4 regions of the Terrabacter lapilli genome follow, and region 1 is predicted to be linked to each of the others. Evidence: riboswitches for the same ligand, from Rfam matches in the RefSeq annotation. Region 1 holds a riboswitch; each other region holds the start of a gene.

The links. Region 1 has a riboswitch for cyclic di-AMP ahead of ABD241_RS13255 (transglycosylase family protein). Riboswitches for the same ligand answer to the same signal wherever they lie in the genome.
Region 2: linked by a shared signal. The riboswitch ahead of ABD241_RS20210 (C40 family peptidase) and the one ahead of ABD241_RS13255 (transglycosylase family protein) in region 1 are both predicted to bind cyclic di-AMP.
Region 3: linked by a shared signal. The riboswitch ahead of ABD241_RS10155 (CHAP domain-containing protein) and the one ahead of ABD241_RS13255 (transglycosylase family protein) in region 1 are both predicted to bind cyclic di-AMP.
Region 4: linked by a shared signal. The riboswitch ahead of ABD241_RS18095 (C40 family peptidase) and the one ahead of ABD241_RS13255 (transglycosylase family protein) in region 1 are both predicted to bind cyclic di-AMP.

What each region holds. Positions count from the first base shown of each region.
Region 1 is NZ_BAAAPU010000007.1:1,127,017-1,131,169, reverse strand. It holds gene ABD241_RS13265 (tachylectin-related carbohydrate-binding protein) at 1-1,325, shown strand, start outside; tRNA gene ABD241_RS13260 (tRNA-Thr) at 1,525-1,597, opposite strand; gene ABD241_RS13255 (transglycosylase family protein) at 1,772-2,416, opposite strand; cyclic di-AMP (ydaO/yuaA leader) riboswitch at 2,467-2,639, opposite strand; gene ABD241_RS13250 (serine/threonine-protein kinase) at 3,013-4,153, opposite strand, start outside.
Region 2 is NZ_BAAAPU010000012.1:60,380-64,532, reverse strand. It holds gene ABD241_RS20220 (MFS transporter) at 1-880, shown strand, start outside; gene ABD241_RS20215 (iron-dependent transcriptional repressor DtxR) at 934-1,629, shown strand; cyclic di-AMP (ydaO/yuaA leader) riboswitch at 1,780-1,945, shown strand; gene ABD241_RS20210 (C40 family peptidase) at 1,949-2,737, shown strand; gene ABD241_RS20205 (DsbA family oxidoreductase) at 2,835-3,524, shown strand; gene ABD241_RS20200 (STAS domain-containing protein) at 3,561-3,929, opposite strand; partial or broken gene ABD241_RS20195 (ATP-binding SpoIIE family protein phosphatase) at 3,922-4,153, opposite strand, start outside.
Region 3 is NZ_BAAAPU010000007.1:483,661-487,813, reverse strand. It holds gene ABD241_RS10165 (alpha/beta hydrolase) at 1-535, shown strand, start outside; gene ABD241_RS10160 (iron chaperone) at 665-1,039, shown strand; cyclic di-AMP (ydaO/yuaA leader) riboswitch at 1,280-1,472, shown strand; gene ABD241_RS10155 (CHAP domain-containing protein) at 1,476-2,387, shown strand; gene ABD241_RS10150 (alkene reductase) at 2,608-3,678, shown strand; gene ABD241_RS10145 (GNAT family N-acetyltransferase) at 3,776-4,153, opposite strand, start outside.
Region 4 is NZ_BAAAPU010000011.1:115,191-119,343, forward strand. It holds gene ABD241_RS18080 (acyl-CoA dehydrogenase) at 1-1,733, opposite strand, end outside; tRNA gene ABD241_RS18085 (tRNA-Gly) at 1,917-1,990, opposite strand; gene ABD241_RS18090 (FBP domain-containing protein) at 2,057-2,551, opposite strand; cyclic di-AMP (ydaO/yuaA leader) riboswitch at 2,943-3,105, shown strand; gene ABD241_RS18095 (C40 family peptidase) at 3,113-3,712, shown strand; tRNA gene ABD241_RS18100 (tRNA-Gly) at 3,799-3,869, opposite strand; gene ABD241_RS18105 (hypothetical protein) at 4,005-4,153, shown strand, end outside.

The DNA.
Region 1 (4,153 bases):
TCTTCGTCCGCCGGACCAACGGCGCCCTCGACCGGGTCCGTTACGAGACCACGAGCGATCGCATCCTCTCCGAGCGGCGTTCGGTCGGCGCCGGGTGGAACATCTACACCAAGCTCACCTCGCCCGGCGGGGACGTGCTGCTCGCGGTCACCTCCGGTGGTGACCTGCGCCAGTACCGCTACCGCGAGGACACCGCCAGCTGGGTTGTGTCGGGCCGTCGCATCGGCATGGGCTGGCAGAACATGCGCCAGGTGACCGCGGGCAGCAACGCCTGCCGCAACACCACGTCGTTCGTCCCGGCAACGGTCACGCCGCGGACCGCGCCCACCGACCGACCGGGCCTGACGTCGGTCAACACGTCGCCCACCGTCGATGTGATGATCCCCGAAAGCGGGTCTGGGCTCCGTTGGGGCCGGTTCGACGGCGAGAGCGGCGGCCTGGGACAGGTCACCGCAGACTTCCCCGGTGCGGCCGGCACTCCCTCGGTGACCCGGCTGACCGATGGCCGTGCTTCGGTCCTGGCAACCGGTCCCGGTGGCACCATGCACGCAGCGCTCCAGCGCCCTTCGACCTTCAGCCTGCTCCCCAGCACGGACGAAGGCGGCCGCATGGTCACCTCGCCGTCGTCGGGATCGATCGGCACGACGGCGTACCACTTCGCTGTCGACGCACAGGGCCGGCTGTGGGTCAAGCGGCAGCTCCTCGACACAGGGGAGTTCCTGCCTTGGCTCTACACCGGGATCGATGGGCTCGCCCCGGTCCAGGTCATGGTCGCGCGCGCGGGCGGGGCGCAGCTCGTGGTCGGCGTGGTCACAGGCGGCGGCGACCTGCGCCTCGGCCGCTTCGAGGGCAGCACGCTGCACGGTTGGACGACCGAGGCAACCGGAGTTGCGACGACGCCGTCGCTGGTGGCGTACCCAGGAGGCCTGGACGGGGTCCTGGCCTATCGCGGCACCGACGGGGTGGTTCGGATCCGGACGCTCCCGCTCACCGCCGACGGCAGGAGCGGTCCGTGGCGCGAGCTGCCCGCGGGCACGGTCGGAGCGCCATCAGTGGCCATCACGAAATCCGGCCGGGTCATGGTCGTGTCGCGTGGCTCCTCCTCGGCCGTCATGGGTGCCCTCGAGACCGCCGCCTTCTCGGGCCAGTGGGGCTCGTGGACCGCTGCCCACGGAGTTGACCCGCAGTCACCGACGGACCCCGCCGTATCTGATCTCTTCAGATACGCCGGCGATCTCGAGAGCTGGGTGCCCGTCAGCGGCGGCACCTCACAGAACGGCCAGACGCATGTCCTCTGGGCGCCTTCGTCGCCGTACTTCGGCTGAGACCCACCTCAGAGCGGCGGACGAGTAGTCGTCCGCCGCTGAGGGCCTCGTCGGTCGGTGCCCTCTCCCTCAGCCAAGGAGCGTCGCGGAAGTAGGTCAGCGGCTCGCCCTCATCAGGCTCGACGGACCCAGGACAGTGGACGGGTTCGCCCCAGCCGGGCGGGAAGGGGAGCTTCAGGCATGTTTGTGCCGGTCAGAGAGCTGGCGAGGGGACTCGAACCCCTAACCACCTGTTTACAAGACAGGTGCGCTACCGATTGCGCCACGCCAGCGGGCCCGCGGCACAGCCCCGGGACGGGCGAAAGCGTAACCGAGCGCGGCGGCATACGCCCAAACGATCGCCCCACCCGAGCGTGGGGCCGAGGGAGGGCCGGACGCAGAAGGACGGCCCCGCGCAACCCAGGGGTTGGTCGCGCGAGGCCGTCCGGCTCAGTTCTACCAGTAACTCAGGGCAGGCGCAGAACCTGGCCGACGAAGATGAGGTTCGGGTTGGTGACCCGGGCCCCGTTCGCCTTCCAGAGGGCCTTCCACCCACCGGCCACGTGGTAGCGCTGGGCGAGCTCGCCCAGGGTGTCGCCGCTGCGAACGGTGATCGACGGGCCGGTCGCCGTGTTCCGGGCCGTGTTCCTCACCGTGGAGGTGCCGGCGTACGACTTCTTCTTGCTGACCGACTTCTTCGTGACCGTCGACTTCGTGGTCAGCGGGGCACGCTGCGTGGAACGCGAAGCGGTGATGTTGCTGGAGGTGGCGCCCCCGTTGGAGCGGCTCAGGCCGGCACGCACCGAGCAGACGGGCCAGGCGCCGGGGCCCTGCACGGCGAGGACGCGCTGCGCGACGGCGATCTGCGCCTCACGCGAGGCGTAGTCGGCGCGCGATGCGTAGGCGCCGCCGCCGAAGCCGAGCCAGGTGCTCTTCGTGAACTGCAGGCCGCCGTAGAAGCCGTTGCCGGTGTTGATGGCCCAGTTGCCGCCGGACTCGCACGCGGCGACCGCGTCCCAGACCGAGGATGCCTTGGCCGAACCCGCCGTGGCGAGGCCGCCGACGATGGTGGCCGCTCCGGCGATGCCGACTCCCGCAAGGCGCTGCTTCACAGAGATCTTCTTCGCCGCAGCATGTTTGGACAGGTACTGCATTGGTGGTGTTCCTTCCTGACGTGCGCCTGCGGGGTTAGCTGTCGGGTTGGGGCGTCAGGTGCCCTGTCGCGGAAGCGACTTCACCCCCAGGCCAGATGTCGTGCTCGTGCGTCGTTGCACGGGAACTCTCTGGCCACACTGGGTCCCCCGTCCTCGCCCGGCCCACCGGTGTGGGCTACATCCCTGGCTGGCGAGGCTCGGCGCGCTCAGGGATCGGATTCTTTGGGTGTCCATGTGAAGTTGTGGAGAGCGCACGGGTGGAGCCGGACGCGACGAAGCGGAGCAGGGACACATGTCGATTCCCCCATCCGGCCCGAAGGCCGGGGTGCCGCCGAGCACTGACGGTACGTGACGTTTCAACGCCGCACAACCCACGTCGAGACAATTTCGTGATCTGTTCGTGGCCCACAGTTGGGCAGCCGTGCGCTACACGCGCACACGAACCGCATGGTGTCCCCACGGCGGGCACACAGACGCCGTATGCGTCGGGCGCGGTCCCACGCGGTCGCGTCGGACCCACCGTGCGCCCTTGCAGGCTCAGCTGCGCGAGCCGGTCAGCGGCCGAACGGGCTGGCGCCGAACGGGTTCCACGAGAAGCTGGCGCCGTGCCTGAGCGCGACCAGCGCCGCGACGGCACCGAAGACGATGAGGACGCCCGAAACCACCTGCACCGCAAGGCCGGCCGGCACCAGTCGGCGGGCCATGGAGCGCGAGCCACGACGCAGCGAGGCACCGCCGGGGCCCCACCACAGCATGAGCAGGCCGATGGCGCCCCCGACGGCCAGCGTTGCGGGAGAGCCGGGCCCGAGGTCGGTCCCCTGGGTTCCGGCCAGCATCAAGGCCGTTGCGAAGACGCCGGCGAGCGCGACCGCGACCGGTAGGAGCAGCCCCACCACGGTGGCGACGGCTCCGACGACGAGGTGCCAGGGGCTGGAGACCACGGCGAAGGGCACGTCGCTGCGCCGACGCCCGAAGTCGTAGCGCCGGAGCACCAGCGCGGTCACCGAACGGTCGGTCGCTCGCGCCACGGCGGACAGGACCGCGATCGTCACGAGGGCCATGCCGGGCCACGCCATGAGGGCACCGACCCAGGCGACCGCTGCGGCTGCGAGCAGGCCGGTGCGCATGGGCATCCCGATCCGCGGGTCGCCCTCGCGCTGGACGGGCTCGTGGTCCTCCCAGTCCTCCTCGTCGTCCCACTGCCCCGGCTCGTCGGGGAGGTCGTCCCAGCCCCGGTCGCGGGCCGGTGGCGCGGGCGGGGGCACCCGCGGCCGCGAGGTGGGCGGCGCCCACCGCGCCGACTCGGGCGGCAGCGACGGGGCGACCCGGTCGATGGCCGGCTGGACGGCGGTGCGAGCCACCGGTGGCAGGACGGCGGTGCCGACCCCTTCGACGACCTGGGTCTCCCCCGGCGTGGCGGCGCCGCGGCCGTCGTCCCACAGCCCGCCCCGGGGCGTGGGGACGGTGGCGGCCTGTCCAGCGGCATAGAGCTCGAGGGCGGCGATGACCTCGTCGGCGTGCGGGCGCCGGCGCGGGTCCGGCGAGAGGGAGGCTCGCAGCAGCGGCACCAGGCGCGGGTCGACGCCGTCGAGGTCGACCGCCCCGGCACGGACCCGGGCCAGGACGGCGTCCATGCGGCCGCGCCCGAACGGCGGGCGGCCGGACGCGGCATACGTGATCGTCGCCGCCCAGCCC
Region 2 (4,153 bases), on a different contig from region 1:
ACTGGCCGGTTCCCTCTTCGGGCTGGCCCGGCAGGCCTACCTCACCGAGGCCGTTCCCGTCGCGATGCGGGCCCGCGCCCTGTCGACGCTGGGCGGCGTCAACCGCATCGGCTCCTTCGTCGGCCCGTTCATCGGCTCGCTCGTCATCGTGCGCTGGGGCACCGACTCGGCGTATGCCGTCGGCGGTGTCGCCAGCCTGGCGGCGTTCGTCCTCGTCCTCCTCGCACCCGACATCACGGCCGAGGCGCACCGGGTCGTCGGCCGGGGAGCCCCCCGTAGCGTGGCCTCCGTGCTGCTGCAGCACCGGCACGTGCTCCTCACCCTCGGCACCGGCGCGATGTGCGTCGCCGGCGCGCGGGCGATCCGCGAGGCACTGATCCCGCTCTGGGCCGAGTCGGTCGGCTTCTCGCCGGCGCAGACCTCACTCGTCTTCGGCGTCGCCGGGGCCATCGACATGGCGCTCTTCTACCCCTCGGGCTGGCTCATGGACCGCTACGGCAGGGTCGCGGCTGCGGTCCCGAGCATGGTCGTGCTCGGGCTCGGCATGGCGCTGCTGCCGCTCGCCACCAGCCTGGTCGCGGTGACGGCGGCGGCGACGGTGCTCGGGGTGGGCAACGGGCTCGGTGCCGGGCTGATCATGACGCTCGGTGCCGACGCGTCGCCGGCCGAGGGCCGGGCCCAGTTCCTCGGTGGCTGGCGGCTCTGTGCCGACCTGGGAAGGGCGGCGGGTCCGCTGGCGTTGTCCGGGCTGAGCGCCGTCATGTCCCTCGGCGCCTCCGCAGTCGTCCTCGGTGCGGGCGCCCTGGTCGGGGCGGGCTGGCTGCGCGTCTGGGTGCCACGCCACGACCCCACCCGAGCACCAGCGACGGGCGGCCGGTGACGCGGGCGCTGACGCGGGCGCTGACGACGACGCGACTCTGAGAGGGTATGACCGTGACAGACCTGATCGACACCACCGAGATGTACCTCCGCACGATCTTCGAGCTGGAGGAGGAGGGCATCGTGCCCCTCCGCGCCCGCATCGCCGAGCGTCTCGGCCACTCGGGCCCCACGGTGTCGCAGACGGTGGCCCGGATGGAGCGCGACGGCCTCGTGGCCGTGTCGGGCGACCGCCATCTCGAGCTGTCCGACCGTGGCCGGCTGCTGGCCACCCGGGTCATGCGCAAGCACCGCCTCGCGGAGCGGCTGCTCGTCGACGTCATCGGCCTCGAGTGGGAGTACGCCCACGACGAGGCCTGCCGCTGGGAGCACGTCATGTCGGAGAAGGTCGAGCGCAAGATCCTCGGCCTGATCGGCGACGGCCTCGAGTCCCCCTACGGCAACCCCATCCCGGGGCTGGCCGAGCTCGGCGTGCAGCAGGGGGAGGACTTCCTCGCCGGCCTGCGGACCCTGGCGGCCGTCGTCGGTGACGCCCCGTCCGTGGTGACCATCCGCCGCATCGGCGAGCCCGTCCAGGTCGACCCCGAGGCGCTCGCGCTGCTGACCAGTGCCGGCGTCGTGCCCGGGGCCCGGGTCGAGGTGGTCCGCGAGGGCGGCAGGGTGCTCGCGGTCCGTGAGGGAGGCGAGCCCTCCGACGGCGTCTCGCTGCCCGACGACGTGGCGGTCCACGTCTTCTGCCAGGCCGCCTGAGGCCTTCTTTACGCGTCCGCGGACAAGCCTTTGACGTGCCGCAACCCGGACGTGACAAGAATGGGGGAGTTGGGTACGGTTGGCCCCACTTGCTCTCCCCGTCGAGCAGGTGCCACGGGTCGGACCGCCTAGTCCTGCCATCGACCCGGGGCTCGGCACGAACCGCATGGCAGGAGCGGGGGAACCACGTTCTCCGGGCGTCGTGAGACGTCCTCGGGGTGAAGCCTTCCGTGGACCGAACTCGGTCCGAGCGAAGGCCGGGCAGCTACCTCCAGCCCGAACCCGACAGCTCACCTCGCCGGCGTCGAGAGGTCTAACAGTGGCTCAGAACGTTCCCGGGCGCCACCGCGCCCCCGGTCGATTCAGCGCGATCTCAGAGCTGAAGACGATCGCCAAGGAGTCTGCTCAGCCCGCCGTCAAGGGCGCAGCCATCGTGGCTGCCTCGGGTGGTCTCGTGGCCTCGTTCGCCGGCACGGCGAACGCCGCCGACGGCTCGAGCAGCGTCGTCGCGGCTCCGGCCGCCGTCGGGCCCGCAGCCGGCACGCTGACGGCAGGCAACGCGCTGTCGGCCATCGGCTACGCCAACCCCGCACTGAAGCAGGCCACGTCCCAGCCGGTCGTCATCGAGGACATCGCGGTCAAGGCCCGACGCGCCCAGCAGAAGGCTGCCGAGGAGGCTGCGGCCAAGGCTGCCGCCGACCGCCAGGCCGCCGCTGAGCGCGCCTCGCGCTCGACGCAGCGCGCCGCCCTCAACCCGGTGCCCGCCCCGGCTCCCAGCGCCTCGGGCATCGTGGGCATCGCCCAGTCGCTCTTCGGCATCCCCTACGTCTACGGCGGCACCACCCCGTCCGGCTTCGACTGCTCGGGCTTCACGTCCTACGTCTACCGGCAGGCCGGCATCTCGATCCCGCGCACGGCCTCCGCGCAGCAGGCGGCGGCGACTCCCGTCAGCAGCCCGAGCCCCGGCGACCTCGTGTTCTTCGGCTCGCCCGCCTACCACGTGGGCATCTACGTCAGCCCGGGCCGCATGATCGACGCCCAGCGCCCCGGCACCGTGACCGGCAACCACTCCATCTGGACGACGCCCTCCGGCTACGGCCGCTTCTGAGCGACCCCTCTCGCGCCACGCCCTGTGCCCCCACCGACTCCGGTGGGGGCACATCGCATTCCCCGGCGGGTGCGACGGTCCGTGGTTGACTGACGTGATGACGACAGTCCAGCCTGCCGCCGAGTCCACGACCCACATCGAGCTCCACCTCTGGAGCGACCTGGTCTGCCCCTACTCGTGGGTGGCCAAGCGCCGCGTCGAGGCGGCCATCGCCGCCTTCGAGCGCCCGCACGACGTGATGCTGCGCCTGCGCTCCTTCGAGCTCGACCCCGACGTCCCGGTGGGCGGTGCGGTGCCCGTCCGTGAGCACCTGTCCATGCGCTACGGCGGCGGCGACGCGGGCACCGGCCGGCTGATGAACGCCAAGGCCAGCGAGGAGGCGCAGGCCGACGACCTCGTCTTCGACTGGGACCGTGCCGTGCGGGCCAACACCTTCGACGCGCACCGCCTGTGCGCCCTCGCCGGCGAGATGGGCGGGCCGGCGCTGCGCTCCGCGGCGGTCGAGCGCTTCCACTGGGCGCACTTCGGCGAGGGCCTCGCGATCGACGACCACGAGGTGCTCCAGCGCCTGGCCGCCGAGTGCGGCATGGATGAGCGGCGGGTGGCCGCGGTGCTGGCCTCGGACGACTACTCCGAGCAGGTCCGTGCCGACGAGCGAGAGGCCGGATCGATGGGCGTCACCGCGACGCCCTTCCTCCTCGCCAACGGGTATGCCGCCCTGTCGGGGGTGCGTCCCGTCGACGACTACCTCGCCCTCCTCCGCGGCGTCGCGACCCAGTCGGTCTGACGCACCCGCGCCAAGGGACTCCGGCCGGGGCGCGGACTACGGGAGGGCGGCATACGCCCTCATGGTGTCGAGCAGCTCCGGCGGGCTGTCGTCGACCGGGACCACCTGGCTGAGGCGGGTGAGCTCGACGACCGCCCGGATGGGCGCCTCGCGCGGGATGACCATGCGCAGGTCCTGGCGGCGGTTGCGCAGCCGCTCCGAGAGCCGGAAGAGGGAGGCGATGGCGGCGCTGTCCAGGAAGGTCGTGCCGGCGAGGTCGAGGACGACGAGGGTCACCTGCTCCGGCACGGTGTGGCTGACGGAGTCGGTCACGGCCCTCGCGTTGGACAGGTCGAGCTCACCCGTGACCCGGACGACCTGGGTGGCGTCCACACGGCTGGTCTCGACGCGGGCGAGGTCACTCATCGGAGGCCTCATCCGATGCGGACACCGGCGGACGTTCCGGCGGTGCGGCAGCGAGCGGTGGGGCAGCCGGGCTCGGCGCCGGGTCGGGTGGCGCGTCGCGGGTGACGCGGCGGCACAGGTGCACGGTGGTGCCGGTTGCGGTGTGCTCGACCTCGACGTCGTCCATGAGCGCGTGCATCAGCTGCAGACCCCAGCCGCCCCCGCGCTCGGCCGCACGGCGCCAC
Region 3 (4,153 bases), 640 kb from region 1:
ACGCATCGCCCGCGCCGTCAACGGTGAGGTCGCCGTGCTGCGCCTGCTCAACTCGACCCGGGGCTGGGACGCGACCCACACCCCCGTCGACGACGTCCACTGGGCGCTGGGCCAGGTCGCCGAGCGGTTCGGGCCCGGGCTGCCCGTCACGCTCGTCGGGCACTCGCTCGGCGGTCGGGCCGCGCTGCTCGCCGCGCGCGAGCACCCGGTCGTCAGCGCCGTCGCGCTCAACCCGTGGGTCTACCCCGACGAAGGACAACGCACGAACCTCTCGGGCCGCAACGTGCTCATCGTCCACGGCGACGAGGACCGGGTGGCCCGGCCGCGCAACTCCGCGTCGGTCGCACGCGACCTCGCCCGGACGGCCGACCACGTCGGCTACGTCACCGTGACGGGCGGCAAGCACGCGATGCTGCGCCGGCACGAGGTCTTCGACGGGCTGGCCGCCGACTTCACCGCCGCGACGCTGCTCGGCCGAGCGAGCGTCGGCGCCGTCGGTCGGGTGCTCGCCGGCGAGGAGTGGGTCGAGGTCTGAGCGGCCGCACGCGCACGGGCGCAGCACCCCTTCCACGGGGTGACCTTGCTTTTGCGGAGGTCCGTTTCGCGCAATACAGTCGGGAGTATCCCCTCCATGACCGGTCCGACACCGAAGTGAGGACCAGGATTGGCCCCTAGATTTGCGTCAGTCGATGACTACATCGCGTCCTACCCGGAGGAGACGCGGGCGCAGCTTGCCGGGGTGAGACGGGCCATCAAGAAGGTCGCGCCGCACGCTGCCGAGAAGATCAGCTACGGCATGGCCACCTTCACGGTCGACGGCAAGCCGCTCGTCTACTACGCCGGCTGGAAGAACCACGTGGGCCTCTACCCGGTGCCGACCGGGAGCCCGGAGTTCGAGGAGGCCATCGCGCCCTACCGGCGCGCGAAGGACACCGTGCGCTTCCCGGTCAGCCGGCCGGTCCCCCTCGAGCTGGTCGGTGAGATCGCCCGGCTGTGCCTCGCCCGCCGCGCCGACGTGTCCGAGAGCCCCAAGAGCTGACGTCCGGACGGGCCCGGCTACCCGCGGCCTCCACCTGGTGGGCGCGACTCCGGTGTGATCTGCGTCTCACCTTTTGCCCGTTGGGCGCTCATTCGAGCCGAAAACACGGACATACGGCGACAGAAGCGGCGCGGCTCCGTTACCGCGGCGTGACTTTTACCTTTCGACTCATCTAGTCTTCGGTGGTCCGTCCAACAGGTCGGGCTCTCGCGTGGTGGACCGCCTAGTCCTGTCACCACCTTGCGAGAAGAACCAAACCTTGTGACAGGAGCGGAGGAACCACACGTTTCTCCGGGCGTCCGGCGCAACGACTCCGGACGTCCTTGGGGTTAAGCCACGGCCCCCGCGCGACGAAGTCTCGTCCGTCGGGTCCGTGACCGGGCACCTTTCCGCCCGAACCCGACAGCTAACTTCGTAGGCGCGGAGAGGCACAGCCGTGATCAACGACACCACCCGTGGGCGCCACCGCGCGCCCGGACGCCACAACCCCCTGAGCGAGCTCAAGCTCCTCGCCCGCGAGTCGGCCCAGCCGGCCCTGAAGGCAGGCGCCCTCGTGGCCGCCACCGGCGGCCTCGTCGCCGGGTTCGCCAACCCCGCGAGCGCCGACTCCCTGTCCCCGGCCGCGGCCAAGGCCGCCGGCGCCAACGCGGCCGTCGCCCCGCAGGGCGCTCCGGCCGCCGTCGGCCCGGCCGCCGCCGCCGCCCCGGCCGCCTCGACGGCCCTGTCCAAGATCGGCTTCGCGCCGGCAGCGCAGCAGGCCACCGCCCAGCGCGTGGCCACGTCGAAGCCGCAGGTCATCCAGGACGTGCAGCTGCAGGCGCAGCGCGCCGCCGCGCAGGCTGCGGCCGCCAAGGCTGCCGCTGCCAAGGCTGCCGCCGAGCGCCAGGCCGCTGCCCAGCGCGCCTCGCGCGACCTGACCCGGAGCACGCTGACCAACAGCACCTCGACCACGAAGTCGGGCAGCAACGGCTACACCCCCGGCGCCTCGGCCGGCATGCGGGCCTCCCACAACTGGGCCACCGCCGGCCAGTGCACGTGGGGCGCCCTCAACCAGTGGTACCAGTCCGAGGGCTACTACCCCGGCGGCTGGACCGGCAACGCGATGGCCTGGGCCTCGGGCGCGCGCTCCGCGGGCTACACCGTGAGCAGCACCCCGCGTACGCGTTCGATCATCGTGATGCAGCCCGGTGTCGCCGGCTCCTCGAGCGTCGGCCACGTCGGCTGGGTCACGGCCGTCAACGGCAACCAGGTGACGATCATCGAGATGAACGCCACCGCCGGCCCGTACAACTACGACACGCGCACGGTCACCCTGAGCGGCGGCATGTCGTTCATCTACGCACCGTGAGCCGAGCAGCTCGCTGACGCGGCTGTCGGCAAGGGGAGGGTGCCTTCGGGCGCCCTCCCCTTCTGCATGTCCATCGGACGCTTCCTGCGACATGGCCCACACTGCGGGCAAACGGGAATGATCGGCCGGCCCTGCTCCTTGTCGCCTAGGTAGTTGAAGGCTCCACCGAACGGGTGGGCCTCGACGGATCCGACAGTCCCCCACCTTGAGGAGCAGGCCTGTGAGCACGGCTTTCGAGAGCATCCGCATCGGCCGCTGGGACCTCCCCCAGCGCTTCGTCATGGCACCGCTGACGCGCAACCGCGCCGGCGAGGGCCAGGCACCGACCGAGCTCAACGCCGAGTACTACGGCCAGCGCGCGAGCGCCGGTCTCATCATCACCGAGGGCACCCAGCCCAGCGCCGTCGGACAGGGCTACCTCGACACCCCCGGCATCCACTCCGACGAGCAGGTCGCCGGCTGGCGCCTCGTCGCCGACGCCGTGCACCAGGGCGGCGGGCACGTCGTCGTGCAGCTCATGCACGCCGGCCGCATCGCGCACCCCGACAACAAGGGCGGCCTCGAGAGCGTCGCCCCGAGCGCCATCGCCGCCCCCGGCGAGATCGTGACCGCCAAGGGCCAGCAGCCGTACGTCGTCCCGCGGGCGCTCGAGACCGAGGAGATCCCCGGGCTCGTCGCCGAGTACGTCCACGCCGCGCGCCAGGCGGTCGCCGCGGGTCTCGACGGCGTCGAGGTCCACGCCGCCAACGGCTACCTGCCGCACCAGTTCCTCGCCCCGTCGAGCAACCAGCGTACGGACGCCTACGGCGGCTCGCCGGAGAACCGGGCGCGCCTGACCGTCGAGATCACCAGGGCCGTGGCCGAGGCCATCGGCGCCGACCGCGTCGGCATCCGCATCTCGCCCGCCCACAACATCCAGGGCGTGCTCGAGGAGGACGAGGCCGACACCGCCGCGACCTACGAGGCGCTCGTCGAGGGCATCGCGCCGCTCGGCCTAGCCTACCTCAGCATCCTCGGCGACCCGGAGTCCGACATCGTGCGCGACCTGCGCAAGCGCTTCGGCGGTCCGGTCATCCTCAACTCGGGCTTCGGCTCGGTGACCCAGCTGGCCGACGTCGAGGACATCCTCGAGCGCGACCTCGGCGACCTCGTCGCCGTCGGGCGTGAGTTCCTCGCCAACCCGGACCTCGTGCGGCGCTGGCGCGAGGGCGCCCCGCTCAACGAGCCGAACCCGGACACCTTCTACGGCGGCGGCGCCGAGGGCTACACGGACTACCCCGCCCTCCCCTGAGCCCCGAACCCCGAGCCCGGCCACACGGCATACGACGTACGGCCGTGGTGACGGCGTGCCCACCCGACCCCGCGTCGGGTGGGCACTGCCGTATGCGTCAGCCGGGCTCGGGCGGGTCGCCCGGCCCTGCGAACGGCTGGCCCAGGGCCCGCTGCACCCACGTGACGTCGCGCGCGGCGCCGAACTTCCAGCCGATCCCGCGGTAGGTGCCGACGGGCTCGAAGCCCATCGCGGCGTGCAGCCGGCCGCTCGCCTCGTTGGGCTGGGTCATCCCCGCGGCCGCCATCCGGTACCCGCGGGCGGCGAGCCGGTCGAGCAACGCGGCATAGAGCAGGCGGCCGGCGCCGCGACCGTGACGGTCCGGCGAGAGGTAGACCGACACCTCGCACGACCAGCGGTAGGCGGCGCGCTCCTTGAACGGGCCGGCATACGTGTAGCCGCCGACCTCGCCGTCCTCCTCGAGCACGAGGAAGGC
Region 4 (4,153 bases), on a different contig from region 1:
TCGGCGTCCTTGCCGGCGGCGCCGGCGTCGAGGGCCTTCTGGGCGACCTCGGCCTGGCGCAGCAGCAGCCAGCCGACGACGAGGTCACCGGCCGCGAGGAGCAGGCGCGTCGTGTTCTGGCCGACCTTGTAGAGGTTGGCCGGGTCGCCGCCCGCGCGCGGGTCGCTCTTCATGAGGTCGCCGATCATGTGGCCGACGATGCCCTGGACGTCCTCGAGCGCCTTGCCCAGAAGCTCTCGCTCCCGGTCGAGCGAGCCGCCGAGGTCCTTGGCGAACTCCTGCATCTGGGCGGCGACGAGCTGCAGCGCCTGGCCCTTGTCGCGGACGATCTTGCGGAAGAAGAAGTCCAGGCCCTGGATCGCGGTCGTGCCCTCGTAGAGGGTGTCGATCTTGGCGTCGCGGACGTACTGCTCGACGGGGTAGTCCTGCAGGAACCCCGACCCGCCGTAGGTCTGGAGGGACTCGGTGCCGAGCAGCACCCAGGCGCGCTCGGAGCCCAGGCCCTTGACGAGGGGGAGCAGCAGGTCGCTGACCCGGTTGGCCAGCTCTGCGGGTGAGCCCTTCTCGAGCGGCGCCGCGGGGTTGCCCGCCTGCGCCTGGTTGACGGCGTCCTGCTGGCTGGCGGCGTAGATGACGAGCGCGCGCAGTCCCTCGGCGTACGCCTTCTGCAGCATGAGCGAGCGGCGCACGTCGGGGTGGTGCGTGATGGTCACGCGGGGTGCCGACTTGTCGGTCATCTGGGTCAGGTCGGCGCCCTGGACACGCTCCTTGGCGTACTCGAGGGCGTTGAGGTAGCCGGTCGACAGCGTGGCAATCGCCTTGGTGCCCACGAACATCCGCGCGTTCTCGATGACCTTGAACATCTGCGCGATGCCGTCGTGGACGTCGCCCAGGAGGGTGCCGACCGCGGGCTCGTGCTCCCCGAAGGTGACCTCGCAGGTCGTGGAGACCTTGAGGCCCATCTTGTGCTCCACGTTGGTGACGTGGGCGCCGTTGCGCGCGCCCAGCTCACCGGTCTCGAGGTCGACGTGGTACTTCGGGACGATGAAGAGGGACAGGCCCTTCGTGCCGGGGCCGGCGCCCTCAGGTCGCGCGAGCACGAAGTGCACGACGTTGTCGACCAGGTCGCTCTCGGCGGAGGTGATGAAGCGCTTGACTCCGGTGATGTGCCACGTGCCGTCGGGCTGCTGGACGGCCTTGGTGCGGCCGGCGCCGACGTCGGAGCCCGCGTCGGGCTCGGTGAGGACCATCGTCGTGTGCCAGGCCTTGTCGACGATGTGCTTGGCCAGCTTCTTCTGGTCGTCGTTGCCGAGGTGCCAGAGCAGGTTGGCGAAGGAGTAACTCGCCGTGAACATGTGGACGGCCGGGTTGGCGCCGCAGACCATCTCGGCGACGGACCAGCGCAGCGACGCGGGGACGACCATGCCCCCGAGCTCGGCGGGCACGTCGAGGTTGCCCCAGTCGCCGTCGACGTAGGCCTTGAACGAGCGCTTGAACGACTCGGGCATCGTCACGGTCTGGGTGGCCGCGTCGTAGACGGGTGGGTGGCGGTCGCTGTCGAGGAGGCTGTCGGCCAGCTCGTTCTCGGCGAGGCGCGAGACCTCGTGCAGGATGTCCTTCGCGGCGTCGACGTCGACGTCGGCGTAGATGCCCTGCCCCAGGACCTCCTGGCGGTCGAAGACCTCGAAGAGGTTGAACTCGAGGTCGCGCACGTTGCTCTTGTAGTGGCCCATTCGGGGGACCCTCCGCGTTCTGTCGCTCGTCGTGCGTCCGCGCCGTCGCCGGCGGGCGCGCGAAGTTACTGGCCGGTTACCTTCATGATGCTACCCACCAGTAACGAACGCAAGGGGTCTCAGACACGGCACAGGCGAGCGCGTGCAAGCGAAAGGGCCCGGTCGGTGACCGGGCCCTTCGACTGGAGCAGGCGGCACGAATTGCACGTACGTCTTCCTTCTGGAAGAAGGCTGTTCTGCTACTGAACTACGCCTGCGAGGCGTCGCCTACCGTAGCAACAGCCGGGCCGCCCGCCAAACCCGACCCGCCCGCAGGCCAGCGCCTACGACCCGTCGCGGACCCGGCGGGCGAAGGCCGACGAGCGGGCCCGCAGCTCCTCGACCCGGCGCTCCACGAGCGCCACCGGGTCGAGGCCGCCCTCCATGCTGCTCGGCAGCCGCCGGGCGTGCGCGGAGCAGCTGAAGTCGGTGTGCACGAGCGTGCCGAGGCTGTTGCCCTCCCGACCCGCCGCGCCGGCGCGCCGGGCCGTGAAGAGGGCGACGTCGCTCGTCGCCACGACGTCCTCGCACCAGGCGCACATGGCGCTGGCCTTCCGAGTCCGCTCGGAGGCCCGCAGGAGGAAGCCGACGGGCTCGTCGTCGACGGGCACGACGGCATACGCACGTTGTGCGTTGCTCCGGTCGGTCCAGCCGAGGTAGTCGAGCGTCTCCCAGCGGTCACCGAGCCGCTCGAGGTCGGGCAGGCTCGCGTGCTTCGCCTCACGCCGGCTGGCGTTCACGAAGGACGCGCGGATCTCTTGCTCTGTCAGGGGTTTCACGGTCGTGCTCCTCATCGGTTCAGGGCATGACCGGATGGCCGGTCAGCCGGGGTGGTGGTGGGTCGCGCTGCCTGTCGCTCTGCGGGCCATGGCGGCCACCACCCTCTCCGGACCCGTTCCCGGGCCCACCACGCTGACGAGCTCGCCGCGCCCTGCGCGCGGCGGCGTCCATCCTGCGGGCTGCGGAGGGGTCGGGTCCACCCCTTTTTCGGTGCGTCTGTCGGCTACGCGTATGCCGTTCGCGACGCAAGCGGCCGAGGGCTGCCCGGGTTGGGCACTGTTTGTCCCGGCAACATCTGCCGATATCTGACGACGATCTATGGATCGGGCGCCGGCTCTGCCACCGTCGAAGTGCTCATCGGCCGGGGTCCTCCCCGGCCGGCCCGCGGCACGCCGAGTCCTGTCCGCCGTCGGGGCAGTCGTGCATCACGTGGACAGGATCGGGAGACCCACTTCCGGGCCGGCAAGGACCGGTCCTCGGGGTGAAGCCGCCATGCGCGGCCGGGCTACCTCCGCCCGAACCCGACAGCTCATCTCGAAGGCGTGGGAAGGAACCCGACCATGTCCGCCACTACCCCTGCACGCCCTGAACGCAGTCCCCGACGACTCCGATCGCTCGCCCTGACACCCCTGCTCGCCGCCGCCCTGCTCCTCGGACTGGGCGGCGCTCCTGTGTCCGGCACCGCCGCCTCGACGAGCCCGACCAGCTCGACCGGCTCGACCGGCTCGACCGGCTCCAAGGGCTCCCCGCCGGGAGCCGGCTCCGCATCCGCCGTCACGCTGGGCACCAGGCCGGTCTACGCGGCTCCCGTGCGCCTCCAGGGCCTCTGGCTGACGGCCGCGCAGGTCGGCAAGTGGTACCGCTGGGGCTCTGCCGGGCCCACGTACTTCGACTGCTCCGGCCTCGTCTACTACGTCTACAGCACGCGGCTGCACCGCTACCTGCCGCGAACCGCCAACGCCCAGCGCCTCGCGACCATCCCGATCTCCAAGTCCTACGTCCTCCCCGGTGACCTGATCTTCTTCATGTCGAACGGGTGGGCCTACCACGTCGGCGTCTACGCCGGCTACGGCAAGGTCTGGCACGCGCCGCGTCCCGGCCAGCGGGTCCAGCTCTCGACGCTCTGGACCAGCGCCTGGGTCGCCGGTCGCGTCCGCTGACGACGCACACCCACGTCGCTCACGAACGACGAAGCCGCAGACCCTGCTGAGGGCCTGCGGCTTCGTGTTCCACCAGGTGTGATGTGAGCGAGCGACGGGAATCGAACCCGCGTATCCAGCTTGGGAAGCTGGCGCTCTACCATTGAGCTACGCTCGCCGGGCCGCCGACCGGACCCCCATGAGGGGTACGTGCAAGGCGGCACGCGGCGTCAGTGTAGCCGACGCCGCGACCGTGCAATGACCGCGACCCCGGGGGCCTCCGACCGTCATGGATCTCGCCAAGCAGACCGCCTTGATCGACCACGTCCGCGAACGCGGGGGAGCCAGGGCCCAGGTGGCTGTGACCCTCGAGCAGTTCTTCGACGGCAACGACTGCGAGTGGTGCATCGCCCCCAACCGGCCGGACGACCTGACCCTCGAGACGGTGCGCACGGTCCTCTT